Regions from separate parts of the Fictibacillus halophilus genome, predicted to be linked through region 2. Evidence: a T-box and tRNA genes for the amino acid it is inferred to sense, from the RefSeq annotation. Region 2 holds a T-box; the other holds one or more tRNA genes.
What was found. A T-box is a leader RNA that pairs with one kind of tRNA and senses whether it is charged. The one in region 2 lies ahead of thrS (threonine--tRNA ligase), so its partner is inferred to be a tRNA-Thr.
Positions count from the first base shown of each region.

Region 1: it has a tRNA-Thr gene. The T-box ahead of thrS (threonine--tRNA ligase) is inferred to sense a tRNA for this amino acid. The anticodon was not compared.

Region 1 covers NZ_JAEACF010000001.1:2-8,986, reverse strand. The annotation lists gene I5J82_RS00105 (B3/B4 domain-containing protein) at 1-593, shown strand, start outside; gene I5J82_RS00100 (hypothetical protein) at 929-1,606, opposite strand; gene I5J82_RS00095 (YhgE/Pip domain-containing protein) at 2,042-4,498, opposite strand; gene I5J82_RS00090 (ATP-dependent helicase) at 4,690-6,870, opposite strand; tRNA gene I5J82_RS00085 (tRNA-Leu) at 6,995-7,079, opposite strand; tRNA gene I5J82_RS00080 (tRNA-Cys) at 7,108-7,182, opposite strand; tRNA gene I5J82_RS00075 (tRNA-Gly) at 7,195-7,269, opposite strand; tRNA gene I5J82_RS00070 (tRNA-Gln) at 7,329-7,403, opposite strand; tRNA gene I5J82_RS00065 (tRNA-His) at 7,413-7,488, opposite strand; tRNA gene I5J82_RS00060 (tRNA-Trp) at 7,503-7,576, opposite strand; tRNA gene I5J82_RS00055 (tRNA-Tyr) at 7,594-7,678, opposite strand; tRNA gene I5J82_RS00050 (tRNA-Thr) at 7,761-7,836, opposite strand; tRNA gene I5J82_RS00045 (tRNA-Phe) at 7,846-7,921, opposite strand; tRNA gene I5J82_RS00040 (tRNA-Asp) at 7,966-8,041, opposite strand; tRNA gene I5J82_RS00035 (tRNA-Met) at 8,131-8,207, opposite strand; tRNA gene I5J82_RS00030 (tRNA-Val) at 8,235-8,310, opposite strand; tRNA gene I5J82_RS00025 (tRNA-Glu) at 8,336-8,410, opposite strand; tRNA gene I5J82_RS00020 (tRNA-Ser) at 8,438-8,529, opposite strand; tRNA gene I5J82_RS00015 (tRNA-Asn) at 8,534-8,608, opposite strand; rRNA gene rrf (5S ribosomal RNA) at 8,619-8,734, opposite strand; partial or broken rRNA gene I5J82_RS00005 (23S ribosomal RNA) at 8,799-8,985, opposite strand, start outside.
Region 2 covers NZ_JAEACF010000001.1:2,227,806-2,236,790, reverse strand. The annotation lists gene mqnC (cyclic dehypoxanthinyl futalosine synthase) at 1-448, shown strand, start outside; gene I5J82_RS11660 (cytochrome c oxidase subunit 2A) at 604-750, shown strand; gene I5J82_RS11655 (cytochrome c oxidase subunit II) at 763-1,233, shown strand; gene I5J82_RS11650 (b(o/a)3-type cytochrome-c oxidase subunit 1) at 1,230-2,861, shown strand; gene I5J82_RS11645 (Crp/Fnr family transcriptional regulator) at 2,953-3,747, shown strand; gene I5J82_RS11640 (basic amino acid ABC transporter substrate-binding protein) at 3,907-4,692, shown strand; gene I5J82_RS11635 (amino acid ABC transporter permease) at 4,711-5,364, shown strand; gene ytxC (sporulation protein YtxC) at 5,468-6,337, shown strand; T-box leader at 6,402-6,631, shown strand; gene thrS (threonine--tRNA ligase) at 6,695-8,605, shown strand.

The DNA.
Region 1 (8,985 bases), 2.2 Mb from region 2:
CATACCATAATATCGCGATTAGCGAATCACCGCAAATGATTAAAGGCAGGTTCCAGCTATTTACAGAATCCTTGCGACTTGAAGAAAAAAATGCTGCCGATTATCCTGGAGTGGCTGAATATCGTCACGTGTTTAAAACATTAGGAATGGACCCCTCCAGATATCGTCCCGCTTCGGAAGCATTGTTGCGTCGCGTTTTAAGCGGCAAGGACCTACCTCCGATTAATTCTGGCGTTGATGTTAACAACTTCTTTTCTATCCGATTTGCGATTCCAATCGGTCTTTACAACCTTGATAAGATTGAAGGCGATGTGGAGATTCTAATTGGCGGTGCTAAAGATACGTATGAAGGGTTAAACGGGCGTGAGATGAACATGGAAGGTAAGTTACTGTCTAGAGACGATGTTGGTGCCTTTGGCAGTCCAATCGTAGATTCAAAACGCACGATGGTAGATGAGAGCGTTAAGAATGCACTGCATATCGTGTACCTGCAGCCATCTATGAATGAAAATGAAGCGCATGAACTCTTGGATTCTATGGCAAAGATGTTCACTCAAGTGAATGGTGGGAGTGCTGAGATTCAGGTGATTTAAACAGTTGTTTAAATTACGAAATGCTCGTTTGGCCACAAGTTATCATTAAATACAGCTGATGTCGAATGATGTAGACTCGTCGATATAGCATACAAACTCGTCAATATAATGGGGAAATTGGTGAATATATCGTGTGAAAGTTTCAATAAAATAGGCAAACTCGTCAATATATAAAAATTGCGCTTTATAGTACAAAAAAATGCAGGGCTTCATTGGATCAACGAAGCCCTGCATTAAAACCTACAACTAACTTGTTCTATATATAAGCAGCAAGTAGGACATTTATGACAAGTTCTTTATACTTTCTTAAAAAAATCTCCTGCCTAAATTTTTTATTAATCTACTAACGTATATTTCACGGACAATGTTGCTTCAATCTCGTCTCCTTCATCCAATTCGAACACATATTCAGGAAGAAACAGGTCATCCCCTCTTCCTAAGATGATATTGACTTTACTTCCCCCGTTTACAAAGTAATTTCCAAATCCATTCACGGGCTCTACTTTATATCTTCCTGGAGCAATATCTTTACCCGCTATAAATACGCCGGCTACTAAGGTTCTTGGCTCTTTTTTCTTAATAAGAATGCCTTTATTTAAAGTATCAAGCTCATTTTTTTTATTTGCGATCTCTCCACCAAGTTTTTTTAGTTCATCTTTCCTTCCTTTTACTTGAACGCCCAATTCATCCAGTTCTTTTTGAATAGTCTCTTTTTGGCTAATCATTTCCGAAGCTTCATCAACCTGTATTTGAAGCCCATCCAATTCAGCTTGTTTACTGCTTTCCTCTTCCTCCATCGCTTCAACGTTTTCTTCTATATTTTCTAACTCTTTCTTCCATTCTTTGATCTCACCATCAATTTCCCTTACTACCACTTTTTTATCTTTGAGAAGAACAGAAGCTTTGTTGTAACCTATCGCATGTGCTGAAATAGCGGTAATCGCCACTAAAACCAACGCCATTAAGCTAAAGTAGACCCACTTCTTCTTAAACTTCAATAATTCCCATTTCATTAAATCTCCTCCTCATGATGAGATATGTATGGCTTTTGAACTATTTTATTTTACTGATAAAACATTATGCTTTTTTATCAAAATAAAAACCCCTTTAAAAAAAGGGGTATCGAACTCATCTATAAATATCGAAATAATACAAGGATAGAAAAGAGAAAAAGGATTACCATGACAAATAACAAGCGAACGGATTGAAAAAGCCTGATCAACAGACCATTAATCATGTGCATATAGTGAAAAATATCAGCAGAAATGAAGAGGATTGAAACGAAGGAGATGGTCATTAATATCAGACATACTGTAGCACGCCGGTCTCTATACATTAGAGAAATAACCTCCTTTACACCTACATATTCAGTGTACAAGAAGAAGATTCAAAAAAAAGTTCCCGGCTTAAGTTGCCAGGAACTTTTTTTTGTAACCCATTGATGTTGATCAGCTCGCTAAATCTAGATTTTTCGGTTCGCTTTTTGGCTTTGCAAACAGATAGACTGCGATCGACAATAAACTAAAACTTAATAGATAGATGAACAATATTCCCATATTGGAGAATGCAGAGCTCGTACTGCCCAATGAAATCAATGCCTTAAATCCCGCGATGGAATACGTGAACGGCAAAAATTCACTTAGCGCACGCAAATTCTCTGGCAGCATATCGATCGGCAAGTTAGCACCTGTCGTTGAAAGCTGTAAAATCACTAATGCGAACGCGATGAATCGTCCGATGTTCCCTAACGATGCAAAAAATAAGACGATTCCAGTAAATACTAAACTTACAAAAACCGCAAAACCTATAAATCCAAGTGGATTTTCAGTTTTCACATTTAAGACGAGCAGAACAACCGTCGAAAGAAGTAATGCCTGTACAACAGCCAGTGCACCTAGGTTCATGAATTTAGCACCGAACCAAGAGAATGCTGAAACTTCTTCTGGTTTCCTAAAGTTGATGAACATCGACATGATTAAGATTCCAACGAATAGAGCTAGTGAAAGAACATAAGGAGCTGTTGAATCACGATAGAGTGGATATTTATTGACGGTTTCACTCTTCAACTCAACAGGCGAAGAAAACATGCTTAGATTCTTATCATTGGCCGCTTTAATCGCTCCTGTTTTCTCTGCACCATCTTTTAGACCTGATGATAACTCGTTACTTCCATCATTTAATTTCCCTGCACCATCATTTAATTTGGTTACACCTTCCGTTAAGTCACCCCAGCCTTTTTCAACTGTTGCGTTTCCATCACTCACCTGTGACATACCATCATTAATCTTTGTTGCGCCTGAAGTTAGGTCACGCCAGCCTTTTTCAACAGAAGAGTTACCTGCTGATACTTGGGTTGCACCGTCATTAAGTTGGGATGCGCCTTTTGTCAAAGATGTCCAACCCGTGTTCACTGATTGGTTTCCTGCAGCAATCTGCGACGTTCCTGCGTGCAGCTCTCCTACCTTACCTACCATCGTGTTCCAGCCACTCTCAATCGACGCGGTCCCTTGTTGAAGCAGAGGTACCTTTTGGCTTAATGTCGCAACACCGTTGTCCACTGACGTTTGGCCAGCTACAAGCTGATTTACCCCATCAGCGACAGACTTTGGATTAGGTTCAGCATTTGCAGTGAAAGCTCCTGCGATTTTTGCAGCTCCTTGTTGTAGTGACTGGAGCTTTTGTGCTTTTGCTGGATCAGTAGCAGCTGTTGTGATAGCTTGGCTCGTACCATAAATCTTCATAAAAGCAGGATCCTTGGATAGTTCAGGGTGTTGCTCTAAATATGCCTTTAAATCACTTGATAACACTTGCAGCCCCTTACCTAGGTTTGCAGATTCATCTGCTACTTGAGCAACGCCTTGCGAGATCTGCTGTGTTCCAGGAGCGATTTCATTCTTGATCGCACTTTGAACACCTTTTAGTCCTGTTAAGATCCCCGTTGTTCCTGCTTTTAGTTGCGGTATGCTGTCTCCAAGTTGTTTCGCACCCGCTGCAAGGTCTTTTACTCCAGATTGTTTATCTTTTAAATTTTGTAATAAAAGTCCTGTTCCTTCATTAGCTGCAGCTGAACCTGCCGCAAGCTTTGAAATATCACCTGATCTAGATTGAAGAGAAGAAAGCATTTCCTTCATACCAGCACTTAGTTGCGATGAACCATTTGCCAGTTTGCTAATATCCGGCTGTTTGGCTGACAAAGAACTAGCCATTTGTCCTACACCATTTTTAAGTTCTTTTGCACCACTCGCAAGCTTTGAAATATCAGCCGCTTTATTTGTAAGCGATTCCAAAAGTGTGTTTGTTCCATCTCGTAGATCAGTCATTCCCGTATTTAATTTCGCAGATCCATCTGCAGCTGATTGAAAACCTTCTGATACATCACCGAGACTGGCGAACATGTTGTTCGCATACTTCTCCGTAATTTTATCTCCCAGTTTTTCTCTGAGCTTTTCAGTCGCACTTCTTGTGACTTGTGCTGCCATGAAATTTAATCCTTCGTTTTGAATATACGTAAGCTGAAGCTTCTCGGGATTATCACTTAAAACAGTTGTTACCCTTTGTGAAAAATCCTCTGGAATCTCAATAACCATGTAATATTTCAGACTATCGAGGCCTTCTTTTGCTTCCTCAGCACTTACAAATTCCCAACCGAGATCTTTTCCTTTCTTTAAATCTGCGACAAGATCTTTTCCTACATTGATCGGCTCATCGTCCGATAAAGCCCCCTTGTCCTTGTTGACTACCGCAACAGGCAAGTTTGACAAGTTGTCGTAAGGCCCCCATTTTGGTGATAGAAGTATACCACCATAGACGACAGGTACGAGCAACGCAGCAATGACTGAGATCAGCAGACCCTTTTTTCCTACTAACTTCGCCATTTCTGCCACAAACAAACGAAAAGCGTTCATCCCTTTACCCCCGTTCTCCCCTAATATAAAATACATTCTGTAAAAATGAACAGGTATTCACTTCTACTAGAATGTATTATTCGGAAGAGATAGGAATAAATCCTTCTTATTTATCAGAAAATTGTAAAATATTAAATAATAATGAGGTATTAAGTCCTGTTATAATATAAGATTAGATAAAAAACTGTTTATCACGTGTGAACTAAAGGCTCTAAAAGTCCCATTTCCAAACACGCACTGATTAATAATTTCTTTTCCTTAGACTGAAATTTTAGAGAAATAAATTCTTCACTGACCTCTGTTATCTCTCCAGTCCCAAATACACGGTGAGTAACACTTAGACCAACTTGTAATTCTTCCTTCTTTTTGATGCTATTCGGATTAAAAGGTACTCCATTAATCTTTTTTACATTCTTTTTTATAGGTTCAGATTTCGTCATTCTTGTTGGATCTAATATATTTTTAACATCCGTTACAAACACAGATTCTTCAACTTTTTTCCCATCTCGATAAGGATACGTCACTAGGGTTAATTGTTTCTTGGCACGCGTCATCCCTACGTAAAATAAACGAGCTGCTTCTTCTAACATTTGATGATCAGTACGATCTTCTTTAGATGGGATGATTCCGTCCACTACATCAATCATATATACCCTCTCAAATTCGAGCCCTTTCGCACTATGAAAGGTAGAAAGTGTTATCGCGTCATGCCCCTTCTTCTTTTTTGCTGTCTTCAGAACGAATTCAAGATGCTTTAATCGTTTAGCAAAATCCTCAAGGCTCTCAAGATCTGTTGCAATTTCTTCGAGTGTGTTTAAGATCCCCACTAAATAATCCATTCGAAAACCTAGGCTCTTACTAATCTTTTCTATGGCTTTGTCATATCCTAATCGATCTCTGATCACACGAATAGCTTGAAGAGGCTTCATCTCCTTCATTTCTTTAAAGGTCTCTTTACTAGCCTTTAGAAGTTTTACTTGATACTCCTGTAGTTTCACATGTTTTAGCAGGTTATCAAATACAGAATCGTTATTGTTCAGTTGTTTGAGTGCTTGCATCTGCTGCTTCGAAATATAGCCGTTAAACTTTAAATGAATTTTTTCTAAAATGTCTGGTCTCTTGTCTGTAAAGGCCATTCGCATAAAATTCAATATATCTTGAACTACCCAATGTGAAAAGAAACGATTATCAGCATCCTTCATATAAAACGGAATTCCTGCTCGTTCTAAATCATTCATCAATCCAATGGATGACGAATTGTTACGATATAAAATAGCGATTTCCTTTAGATCAACGACTTCATTCAGTTCACGTATCAAGTATTTGGATTGCTCTTTAAAATTAACGAGTTGTTTTACTTCAATCGGTTGCTGTGAAGGATTTTGAGTGAACATATTTTTTTCATATCTATTTTTATTTCTTTTAATAAACGAATTAGCAACGTTAACAATATCCTCAGATGAGCGATAATTTTGCTCCATAAACAAAATAGATGCATCACTGTACTTTTCCTTAAATTTAAGTAAATACGAAGGCTCAGCACCTCTCCAGCTATAAATAGATTGGTCATCATCGGCCACAACACATAAATTTCGATGAGTAGAAACCATTTTTTCTATAATGGAATGCTGCACAAGCGATGTATCCTGACTTTCATCGGTTAAGAAATAGTCATATCTGTTTTGATAATGACGTAACACCTGCTCATTCTTTTCTAATACATCATTTCCGATCGTGAGCATATCATCAAAGTCTAACAATACATGATGCGAATCAGAACGTTTGAGTTCCTCATAATGTTTAAATATCTCTTCAGCCTTCGGAACATCACAAGAAACTTCTGACCAACGTTCGATAGGTATCATCTTGTTTTTTATGTAACTAATATAAGTGGTGAGCTCCTCCATTTGATCTTCGGTTACGTTTTCCCCAACAACGGACTTGAATAAATGTCTCAGCATAAGTTTTTTGTTGTATTGAAAGTTTCCTGCCGAACCCTCATCTAAATCGTGATCACCCTCTATAATTGTAAAGGGGATTCCTAAATTTCTATAATGATTCCTGACTACCTCAAAAGCAAAGCTATGAATGGTCGAAAAGTCCACAGAAGGGAGATCAGGATAAAATTTTGCGAAACGCTCTTTCATATCATTGGCTGACGCCTTACTGAACGTAACAGCCTTTATACGAGAAGGATGTATTCCTTTTTCCATAATTAAATAACCGATTCTCATAATGACTGTGGTTGTTTTTCCAGAACCAGGTGAAGCAAGTAATAGAAGGGGTCCTTCTGTCTTCATAACAGCATTCTTTTGAACATCATTTAAAATAATGCCTAGATCATTTTTCATTTTATTGAAGAAATCTCTCATTGATCAGTACCCTTTCGTAACTTGAATATATTCATCGTTAATTAAAGTATAAAGTTTAAAAGCAAATAAAAAAACTCCCCACAAAGGTGAGAAGTCTTAAGTTTAAATGTTAAGTTAAGTAAAATGGTACCGGTGGTCGGGGTCGAACCGACACTCCAGAAGGAACACGATTTTGAGTCGTGCGCGTCTGCCAATTCCGCCACACCGGCATTTGAATCTTTTTTGAATTGGAATTTATGGAGGCGGCACCCGGATTCGAACCGGGGGATAAGGGTTTTGCAGACCCGTGCCTTACCACTTGGCTATGCCGCCAGAAAACAAAAATGGAGCGGAAGACGGGATTCGAACCCGCGACCCCAACCTTGGCAAGGTTGTATTCTACCACTGAACTACTTCCGCAAACATTTAATTAACTTATAATATGTTGTTAAAATCATCTTATGTTATAAAAATAAAAATGGCTGGGCTAGCTGGATTCGAACCAACGCATGTCGCAGTCAAAGTGCGATGCCTTACCGCTTGGCTATAGCCCAAAATTTAAATGGGGCGGACGAGGGGAATCGAACCCCCGAATGTCGGAACCACAATCCGATGCGTTAACCACTTCGCCACGACCGCCACAGTATTAAAATTGGCAGGGGCAGTAGGAATCGAACCCACACCAAAGGTTTTGGAGACCTTCGTTCTACCTTTAAACTATGCCCCTATATAAGGAATAAAAGATGGTGGAGGGGGACGGATTCGAACCGCCGAACCCGGAGGGAGCGGATTTACAGTCCGCCGCGTTTAGCCACTTCGCTACCCCTCCACGAATGAAGACAGGTTTTATTATAAAACATAATCACCCTGTTTTTCAATAAGTTTTTTGTTCCAATTCAGGAAGAAAAAACTGGTGCCGGCTAGAGGACTTGAACCCCCAACCTACTGATTACAAGTCAGTTGCTCTACCAATTGAGCTAAACCGGCAAAAAAAAATGGTGGCTCGAGACGGAATCGAACCGCCGACACGAGGATTTTCAGTCCTCTGCTCTACCGACTGAGCTATCGAGCCAAGAAAAAAATCTTGGTGTTGTAAAGCCACCGTTTAAATAAAAATGGCGGACCCGACCGGGGTCGAACCGGCGATCTCCTGCGTGACAGGCAGGCATGTTAACCACTACACCACGAGTCCATTCATGAAATAAAATTGGTTGCACCCTAAGGGCACTACAGATATTTCATGGTCAAGAAGTAATCTCGACGTTGTCCATGAAATAAAATTGGTTGCGGGGACAGGATTTGAACCTGCGACCTTCGGGTTATGAGCCCGACGAGCTACCAGACTGCTCCACCCCGCGATGATATGAATATGATATAAAAATTAATGGTGGAGGATGACGGGTTCGAACCGCCGACCCCCTGCTTGTAAGGCAGGTGCTCTCCCAGCTGAGCTAATCCTCCATATTTTAAAATCGTTATGTATAAGTGGTGACCCGTACGGGATTCGAACCCGTGTTACCGCCGTGAAAGGGCGGTGTCTTAACCGCTTGACCAACGGGCCAGATTTTTGAGCTAGAGAGTATGTATCTGGCGGAGAGCAAGGGATTCGAACCCTTGATACGGGGTTGACCGTATACACGATTTCCAATCGTGCTCCTTCGACCTCTCGGACAGCTCTCCAATATGGCTCCACAGGTAGGACTCGAACCTACGACCGATCGGTTAACAGCCGATAGCTCTACCACTGAGCTACTGTGGAATATGTATTGGCTCAGCGACGTCCTACTCTAACAGGGGGAAACCCCCAACTACCATCGGCGCTAAAGAGCTTAACTTCCGTGTTCGGTATGGGAACGGGTGTGACCTCTTTGCCATCATCACTGAACCAAATTATATTGAGAGATGTTCTCTCAAAACTAGATACGACGTTTCCAAACGTTATGCTTTTTAAGGATAAGCCCTCGACCGATTAGTATCTGTCAGCTCCACGTGTCACCACGCTTCCACACTAGACCTATCAACCTCATCATCTCTAAGGGGTCTTACTCACTTGCGTGATGGGAAATCTCATCTTGAGGGGGGCTTCATGCTTAGATGCTTTCAGCACTTATCCCGTCCACACGTAGCTACCCAGCT
Region 2 (8,985 bases):
ATTCGAAGAACGTGCACTTCATTTACAACGTGTTCGTGATGCACAAGATGAGACGGATTGTTTCTTAGCTTTTATCTCTTGGACATTCCAGCCGGATAACACGAATATGAAGGCGGAAAAAACAACTCCTAGAGAATATTTGAAGAATGTTGCGATCTCTCGAATCTTCCTAGATAACATTCCTAACTTCCAATCATCATGGGTTACGATGGGTCCTGAGGTTGGTAAAAAATCTCTTCACTATGGCTGTAATGACTTTGGCAGTACGATGATGGAAGAGAACGTTGTGTCAGCAGCTGGAACGACTCACAAAGTAAACACTAACTTAACATTAAGACTAATTCGTGAAGCAGGTAAGATTCCGGCACAACGAAATACAAAATACGAAACACTACGTGTGTTTGAAGATGAAGAAAAAGCTGAAAAAGATTTTGTGATGCAAAACTAACAGCAAAGCACTTGGCATTTTTATGTCAGGTGCTTTTTATATTTTTAAACTGGTTTTCTTAGTGTAACTTTAATCATCTCTGTTATGACATTTGTCACAGCGGGATTTTTTTTATGAGATTATTCTGTAGATGTAATACGTGAGGGGGGATGAGGATGCCTGAGATTCAAAGGAACATAAAGAATGAAATCCCAGTAAAAAAAGAAAAGGATTTGCTTGGTACTCTTTTGTCAGTCATGGGTGTAGGGTTATTTATCGTATTATCATGGGGTGCAATTTATTTGCTTTATCTATCACGTTAGGGAGGTTAAGCCATGCATATTCATAAGTACGAGAAAATCTGGTTATGGGCTGGTGCAGCGTGTCTAACCCTCTTTTTATTAATCGTAGGAGTATCAGCATTTGCTATGGGTGATCAGCCTCCTAGTCATATGGAAACGATCGACCCGGAAAAAGTTGTCGTTACAGCTCCTTTTGATAAGCCAGGTCTAACGAGGGTAGGAGAAAAGCAATATGAGGCGGTTATGCTTGCACAAGCATTTACTTACACACCTTCAAAAATGTCGGTACCAAAAGGTTCGACTGTTCACTTTAAAGTCACGAGTACAGATGTAGTTCATGGTTTTGAGATTCCAGCAACAAACGTAAATATGATGGTTACTCCAGGATACGTGAGCAAAATCTCGTACACTTTTAAAAAACCAGGTAAATATCTTATTCTATGCAATGAATATTGTGGAGCAGGACATCAGGTCATGGCAGTTACGTTGGAGGTGACGGCATGATAGATCGAAGAGACGCTAGTCTTAGTTTATCATTTCTGACAGTCAGTTTTGTTTCTCTTTTGATTGGAGCAATAGCGGGGTTGCTTCAGACATTTGTAAGGAGTGGAGCGTTTGAACTTCCTTTTTCTATAGGCTATTATCAATTATTAACCGCTCATGGTGTTTTGTTGGCACTCATTTTTACGACTTTTTTTATATTGGGTTTCTTGTATGCAGGAATAAGTAAAACGATGGGTACCTTGTACGATGTTCCAAGAAGAACGGGCTGGCTTGGATTTGTCATGATGACTTTTGGGACAATTTTAGCGACAGTCTTCATCCTGTTAAACAAAGCCACAGTCCTATACACGTTCTATGCGCCATTACAGGCATCCCCATGGTTTTATGTTGCTCTTGTTCATGTGGTAGTTGGCAGTTGGTTATGTGCATTCTCAATGTGGAACCAATATTATATTTGGAAAAGCAGAACGAAGAATAAGCTTTCTCCTCTATTCAGTTATATGGCAGTTATGACTATGACATTATGGTTTGTTGCAACTCTTGGTCTAGCTGCAACGGTACTTCTTCAATTTATTCCGTGGTCAATTGGTTGGGTAGAAAAGATTGATATTTTAATAAGCAGAACGCTTTTTTGGTATTTTGGACATCCGCTTGTTTATTTCTGGTTGCTTCCTGCTTATATGTGTTGGTATGTTGTCATACCCAAAATTATTGGTGGGAAAATATTTAGTGATGCTTTAGCTAGACTTTCGTTTGTTTTGTTTTTATTATTTAGTATTCCGGTAGGGTTTCACCATCAATTGCTTGAACCAGGTATTGCACACACGTGGAAGTTTTTCCAAGTCGTTTTAACATTCATGGTGATTGTGCCGTCATTAATGACAGCTTTCTCTATGTTTGCTGTCTTTGAGACGGCCGGTAGAAAAAAGGGAACTAAGGGATTGTTTACTTGGATCAAAGTATTGCCATGGGGTGATGTGCGTTTTTTTGCGCCGATGATGGGGATGCTGATTTTTATTCCGGCTGGTGCTGGTGGTATCATAAATGCTAGTCATCAGCTCAATCAAGTCATTCATAATACACTGTGGGTTACGGGGCATTTTCATTTAACTGTAGCCTCTACAGTTGCTCTTACTTTCTTTGGAATCGGTTATTGGTTGATTCCGCATTTAACTGGTCGTACGTTAACTTCAAGAATGAATAAATTAGGAATCGTTCAGACCATTCTCTGGACAGTAGGTATGACCATAATGTCAGGAGCTATGCATGCTGTAGGTCTTTTCGGTGCTCCAAGAAGAACTTCTTATACTACGTATACGGGTCATCCGCAAGCCATTGATTGGATTCCTTATCAGATCGCTATGGCTATTGGTGGTACTATCTTATTTTTAGCGATTATTCTATTAATGTATATCGTTTGGTTTTTAGCCTTCAAGGCTCCTATAGGAATCACAGAATTTCCGATTGGAGAAGTTGAGGAGGGTGCCTTATCAACTCCCGCTGTATTAGAGAACTGGAAACTTTGGGTTGGAATCAGTGGAGCGTTAATCCTTATCGCATATACCATTCCTTTCTGGCATATGATTCAACACGCGCCTCCGGGATCACCTGGATATAAATTTTGGTAAGTATCAGCTTGTAGACAGCAACGTCTGCAAGCTTCTTTTATAGAACTATACGAACTTTAAATTCGAAGTTTATCAATCATTCACAGGAGGTGTGATAAAACTCACACTCGTTATACGTGTTGTGGATTATAATGGAAGTGAGAATAGCGGGGAGGGTTTAATGATGGGAGCCTGCATGCAACAATCAAATTTTTGTTCGTATCAGAATACTGATATCTTCTCAAAACAAACATTTCAATACTTAGAAAGCATCATGCATTCAAAAAAAGTAGAGAAAGATCATTATTTGTTTGTAGATAACGATCCTGCTGATCGGTTGTATTATTTAAGGAAAGGTCAAATTAAAATTACGAAGATGAATGAAGAGGGAAAAGAGCTCGTATTGTATATTTTTCAAGAAGGAGATCTAATTGGTGAGTTAGGAAATTCATTGAACTCGCTTTACAATTATAGTGCTAGAGCCACTAGAGGGTGCGATGTTGGAGTTATTCAGCAAAAAGACCTTGAAAGAATGATCTCTCAACATGGTGAAGTCGCTGTTGAATTTATGAGATGGATGAGTAATATGCATGCCATCACACGGTCGAAGTTCAGAGATCTAATGTTATACGGGAAAAAAGGAGCCCTGTGTTCAACCTTAATAAGGCTTGCAAATTCATATGGCATTATGAAGCAAGAAGGAATTGTTCTTTCTGAACGATTTACAAATACAGATCTAGCAGAACTCATAGGAACATCAAGGGAAACGGTAAACCGTATGTTAAATCAGTTAAAGAAAGACGGTGCTATTACGTTTAAAGACGGGACGTTTACTATTATTTCATTAGAATACTTGAAAACAGCTTGCAGCTGTGAAGACTGTCCCATTGAGATATGCAGAATATAGATATCATGAAAGACTCCTAGAAGGGGTCTTTTGTTTTACGCCGAAAATTTTAATAAGTGAACTTCTTAATAAAAATAATTATTGTAATTTTCCTTATATTTAAAATTTTGTGTATAATATAAGAATATTTAGAATAAAGGGGGAAATATAAGAATGGAAATGAAACGAAAATTTAAAATGGGACTAATAGGTTTATCTGCTGCGTTCCTAGTTGCTTGCGGAAGCACTGATTCAGGATCAGGATCTGGTGAAAAACTGACGGTGGGAACCGATGCAGCATATGCCCCCTTTGAATCCTTAGACGGTGAAAAGATTGTAGGGTTCGACGTGGATCTGCTTGATGCCGTGATGAAGGAAGCAGGACTAGATTATGAATTAAAAAATAAAGGCTGGGACCCGTTATTTATAGCTCTTCAGAATGAAGAAGTAGATGCAGGAATCTCTGCCATTACGATTAATGACGAACGTAAGAAAAGTTATGACTTTTCCTCACCATACTTTGAATCGATTAACATGATTTTAGCGAAAGAAGGAACATCGATTAAAAGTGCAAAGGACTTAGAGGGAATGAAGGTTAGTGTGCAGAACGGAACTACCGGTCAAGAGGCACTTGAAAAAATGTTTGGTAAGAGTGAAAACATAAAGAAATACGAAAACAATGTATTAGCGATACAAGCACTATTAAACGGTGAAGTAGAAGCAGTTGTTGCAGATAATGCCGTAGTGCAAGAATATGAAAAGAATAATCCAGATAAAAAGCTAGTGACAATCAGCGATAAAGAAAATTTTGAGAGTGAATTTTACGGAATCATCTTCCCTAAAGATGGTGAACATCAAGATGAGATAAACAAAGCGATGAAGAAAATCATCGATGATGGGAAATATGCTGAGATCTATAAAAAATGGTTTGGTGAAGAACCAAATGTAGATGTGCTGAAACAATAACATTCTCAGGAGGTCTACATGGAATACTCTTTACAGATTATCAGTGATTACATGCCTTTGTTCTTAAAAGGAACATGGGTAACTGTACAATTATCATTTTTAGCGATTCTATTTGGTACGATTTTAGGATTATTCATCGGACTCGGCAAAATGGTGAAGAACCCGTTCATTCATCTTCCTTGCATGTGGTATATTAGTTTTTTCCGAGGTACTCCGTTACTCGTTCAGATCCTATTGATCCATTCAGCACTCATGCCGCTCTTTATGAAGCCACCAAACGTGTTCATTTCGAGCGTCCTAGCTCTTTCTCTTAATGCCGCTGCTTATATTGCAGAGATATTTAGAGCAGGAATTCAGTCGATCGATAGAGGGCAGATGGAGGCGGCGCGCTCACTCGGTATGAATCATGTACAAGCTATGAAACATGTTATCCTGCCACAGGCATCTAGAAGAATGATTCCTCCTCTTGGCAACGAGTTTATTGTACTGATCAAAGATTCATCACTCGTTTCAATTATTGCTACCCCTGAATTGATGTATTATGCGAGAGCGATGATGGGTCAATATTATCGACCTTGGGAGCCATACATGACAGCCGCTTTAATGTACTTAATCTTGACCCTAGGCATGGCGTTTATCTTATCAAGAATCGAGCGTAAATTTGTTTATTGAAACAACCCTACTTCCAGGGTTGTTTTTTCTTTTGTAAGTAACATGTTTTAGGACCTCGTCCCATATAGTGTATTATTGAGGATTTTATATGGGGGGGACTTATTTGGTCGCGATTGCTTTTTCACACCCATCAGATGGTATAGCTGTTTTGAAAAAAATGATCAGAATGGCAGCTGAGCATAAAATAAACCCTTCCTTTGCCAAATTATCTGAAGCTTCTTCAAAAATTCTTGAACTGCACATACATGAGAGAAAAACGTTCATATTGGATGTGTTAACAGAATTTACTCGAAACAAAGTAGAGGATATTTGTTTGAAGGAAATGATTGAACAAGCATTTTGTTACAGCGATTCAGCAGAGCAAAAAGAGATCTTATCTATCACAAAAAGTATCATACTTGGTGAGATCGAAGGGATACCTGATGTCAAACATCTCCCAAGCTTAAATGAGTTGATCCGAAGACAATGGGAATCAATTCTGGATTCTAAAACAGACTTCTTAGAATTTGAATCATTCATTAAATTTAGGTTGAAGGATTACTTAGCAACCTTACTGAAGATCGTAGAGTGTGCCATTGATGAGTACAAGCTAGAACTAGAGTACCAAATGTTCGTGGAGCAGTTAAGGACATGCTTAACGAAACAAAGAACATTTACTTCAGCTGATATCGTCATTATTTTTGAACAAGAGCAAGTACTCCTTTTTGATGAACATCGAAATCAGTTAACTCATACTGAACTGATGATGTTTCATGAAAAAGCCCTTAGACTAACGAATGTAACGAATCTGGATGAAAGACTTCTAGGCCCTTTAGTCGGAATCTCACCAAATTCCGCCAGGATCTATGCATATGATATGGACCATCCATTGCTTCAAACGGTGAAGAATATCTTTCAAGAAAAAGTAACAATCAAACCGATTGAGGGGATGTCGTACAAAGAACATCGATCCTATCGTAAAAAAAAGTCATAAACTTACAGAGTCCTCTTGCTTTTTGAAAAACGACTGCATATAATAGGTGTATAATTTTATCATTCAATCTGTATTGATAAGGACACGAAGCATATTTTTACGGTTCATAGAGAGGGAAGTCATGGCTGAAAGCTTCCTAACACGGAAAATTGCTTTACCACCTTGGAACTTCAGCGGTGAACATTTTTAGTAATCGCTGACGGTCGCAGTCCGTTACACTGTCCGAGTGCCGATTGGCTTGTTTAAAGTTGTCGGAACAAGGGTGGAACCACGAGATCATCACTCGTCCCTTCTATAGGGACGGGTGTTTTTTGTTTTCAATCAGATAGACCCCAAATTAAAAAGGAGATGTTTTACATGTCGTCAATTTCAATCAAGTTCCCTGACGGTTCAGTCAAGGAATTTCCTAAAGGCGTTACTTCTGAACAAGTTGCAGAGAGTATCAGCCCTAGTTTAAAGAAAAAAGCAGTTGCAGGGAAAGTAAACGGACAATTATATGATTTCTCACGTCCTATCGAAGAAGATGCATCGATTGAGATCGTGATGCAGGATTCTAAAGAGGGTCTTGAAATGACAAGACATTCGAATGCCCATTTGCTTGCTCAAGCGCTTAAGCGTCTTTATCCAGACGTGAAACTTGGAATTGGACCAGTTATTGATAACGGGTTCTACTATGATGTAGATATGTCTCATAACTTAACACCAGAAGATCTGCCTGCGATAGAAAAAGAAATGAAGAAGATCGTAAACGAAAACCTTCCAATCGTCCGCAAAGAAGTTAGTCGTGAAGAAGCGCTTGAGATTTACGAAAAATTAAACGATCACTTAAAGCTTGAGCTGATCCGTGACCTTCCTGAAGGTGAAAAGATCACGATTTATGAGCAAGGTGAATTCTTTGACCTTTGCCGTGGGCCGCACGTTCCTTCAACTGGGAAAATCAAAGCGTATAAATTAATGAGCATCTCTGGTGCATACTGGCGTGGAGACAGTGACAACCAAATGCTTCAACGTATTTATGGTTCTGCGTTCTTAAGCCAAAAAGATCTTGATGAGTATCTTCACTTTATTGAAGAAGCTCAAAAACGTGATCACCGTAAACTAGGTAAAGAACTAGAGTTATTCATGTTCTCAGAAGAAGCACCAGGAATGCCTTTCTATCTTCCTAACGGTCAGACAATTCGTACTGAGCTTGAGAATTTCTCTCGCGAACTTCAACGCCAAGTGGATTACGATGAAGTGCGTACTCCGTTTATGATGAATCAGCGTCTTTGGGAACAATCAGGTCACTGGGACCATTATCATGAAAACATGTATTTCTCTGAAGTAGACGATACAAAATTTGCGATGAAGCCGATGAACTGCCCGGGTCACATGCTGATCTTTAAGAACAAACTACATTCATACAGAGATCTTCCAGTACGTATGGCTGAGTTCGGTCAAGTACACCGTCACGAATATAGTGGCGCACTAAACGGTATGATCCGTGTTCGTACGTTCTGCCAAGATGACGCGCATATCTTTGTAACGCCACAGCAGATCGAAAGTGAGATTAAAAACGTATTTAAGTTAGTTGATAAAATCTACAGCACGTTTGGCTTCGAATATTCTGTTGAACTTTCAACTCGTCCTGAAGATTCTATGGGGGATGACCGCTTATGGGAACAGGCTGAGGGCGCATTGAAGAATGTTCTAGAAGATCTAGGCATGAACTATCACCTGAACGAGGGAGATGGAGCGTTCTACGGTCCGAAGATTGACTTCCATATTAAAGATGCTCTTAAGAGAAGTCATCAGTGTGCAACTATTCAGTTGGACTTCCAGATGCCTGAAAAGTTCGATCTAACGTACGTAGATGAAAACAACCAAAAGGTTCGTCCAGTTGTTATTCACCGTGCGATCTATGGTTCGATCGACCGTTTCTTAGGAATCTTGGTTGAGCACTTTGCTGGAGCGTTCCCTACATGGCTCGCACCAGTACAAGTGAAACTGATTCCTGTATCAGATGTTCATAATGAGTATGCGTATAAGCTTCAAGAAGATTTGAAGAAGCATGCTGTACGTGTTGAGATCGATACTAGAAATGAAAAGATGGGCTACAAGATCCGTGAAGCTCAGATGAAGAAGATTCCTTACATGCTTGTTCTAGGTGATAAGGAGATCGAAGACAATGCAGTTAACGTTCGTAAATATGGTGAGCAAAAGTCAGAGACTGTTTCTTACGAAGATTTCCGAGATAAGATTTTAGCTCAAATTAACGAAAAGAGATAAGGTAATTAAGATGGCGGCCAATGCTGAGTTGGCCGTCTTTTTTTATAGGAAAGTGAAAAGTGGACAGTAATTTGTTGAAAGTGGACAGTAAATCGGGAAGAGTGGACAGTAAAACTGAAAAAGCGGACAGTAAAACAACAAAACCGAAGGGGTGAATAAAAAAACTCTTGCATTCCTTTCGTAAACGAAGTAAAATTAATTTCGTTGCTGTTATTACATTCGTTGTTTGACACTTATGTCTCCAATGTGTTATAGTATGTAAGGTTAATAAAATAAGCAAAAGCATCAAACAAGCAGAAGCACCCGCTTCTCACCTGACTCGACGCCAAGAAAGGCTGTTGATGGGTAGATGGATATTCAGGCATGTCAAAGTGTACATA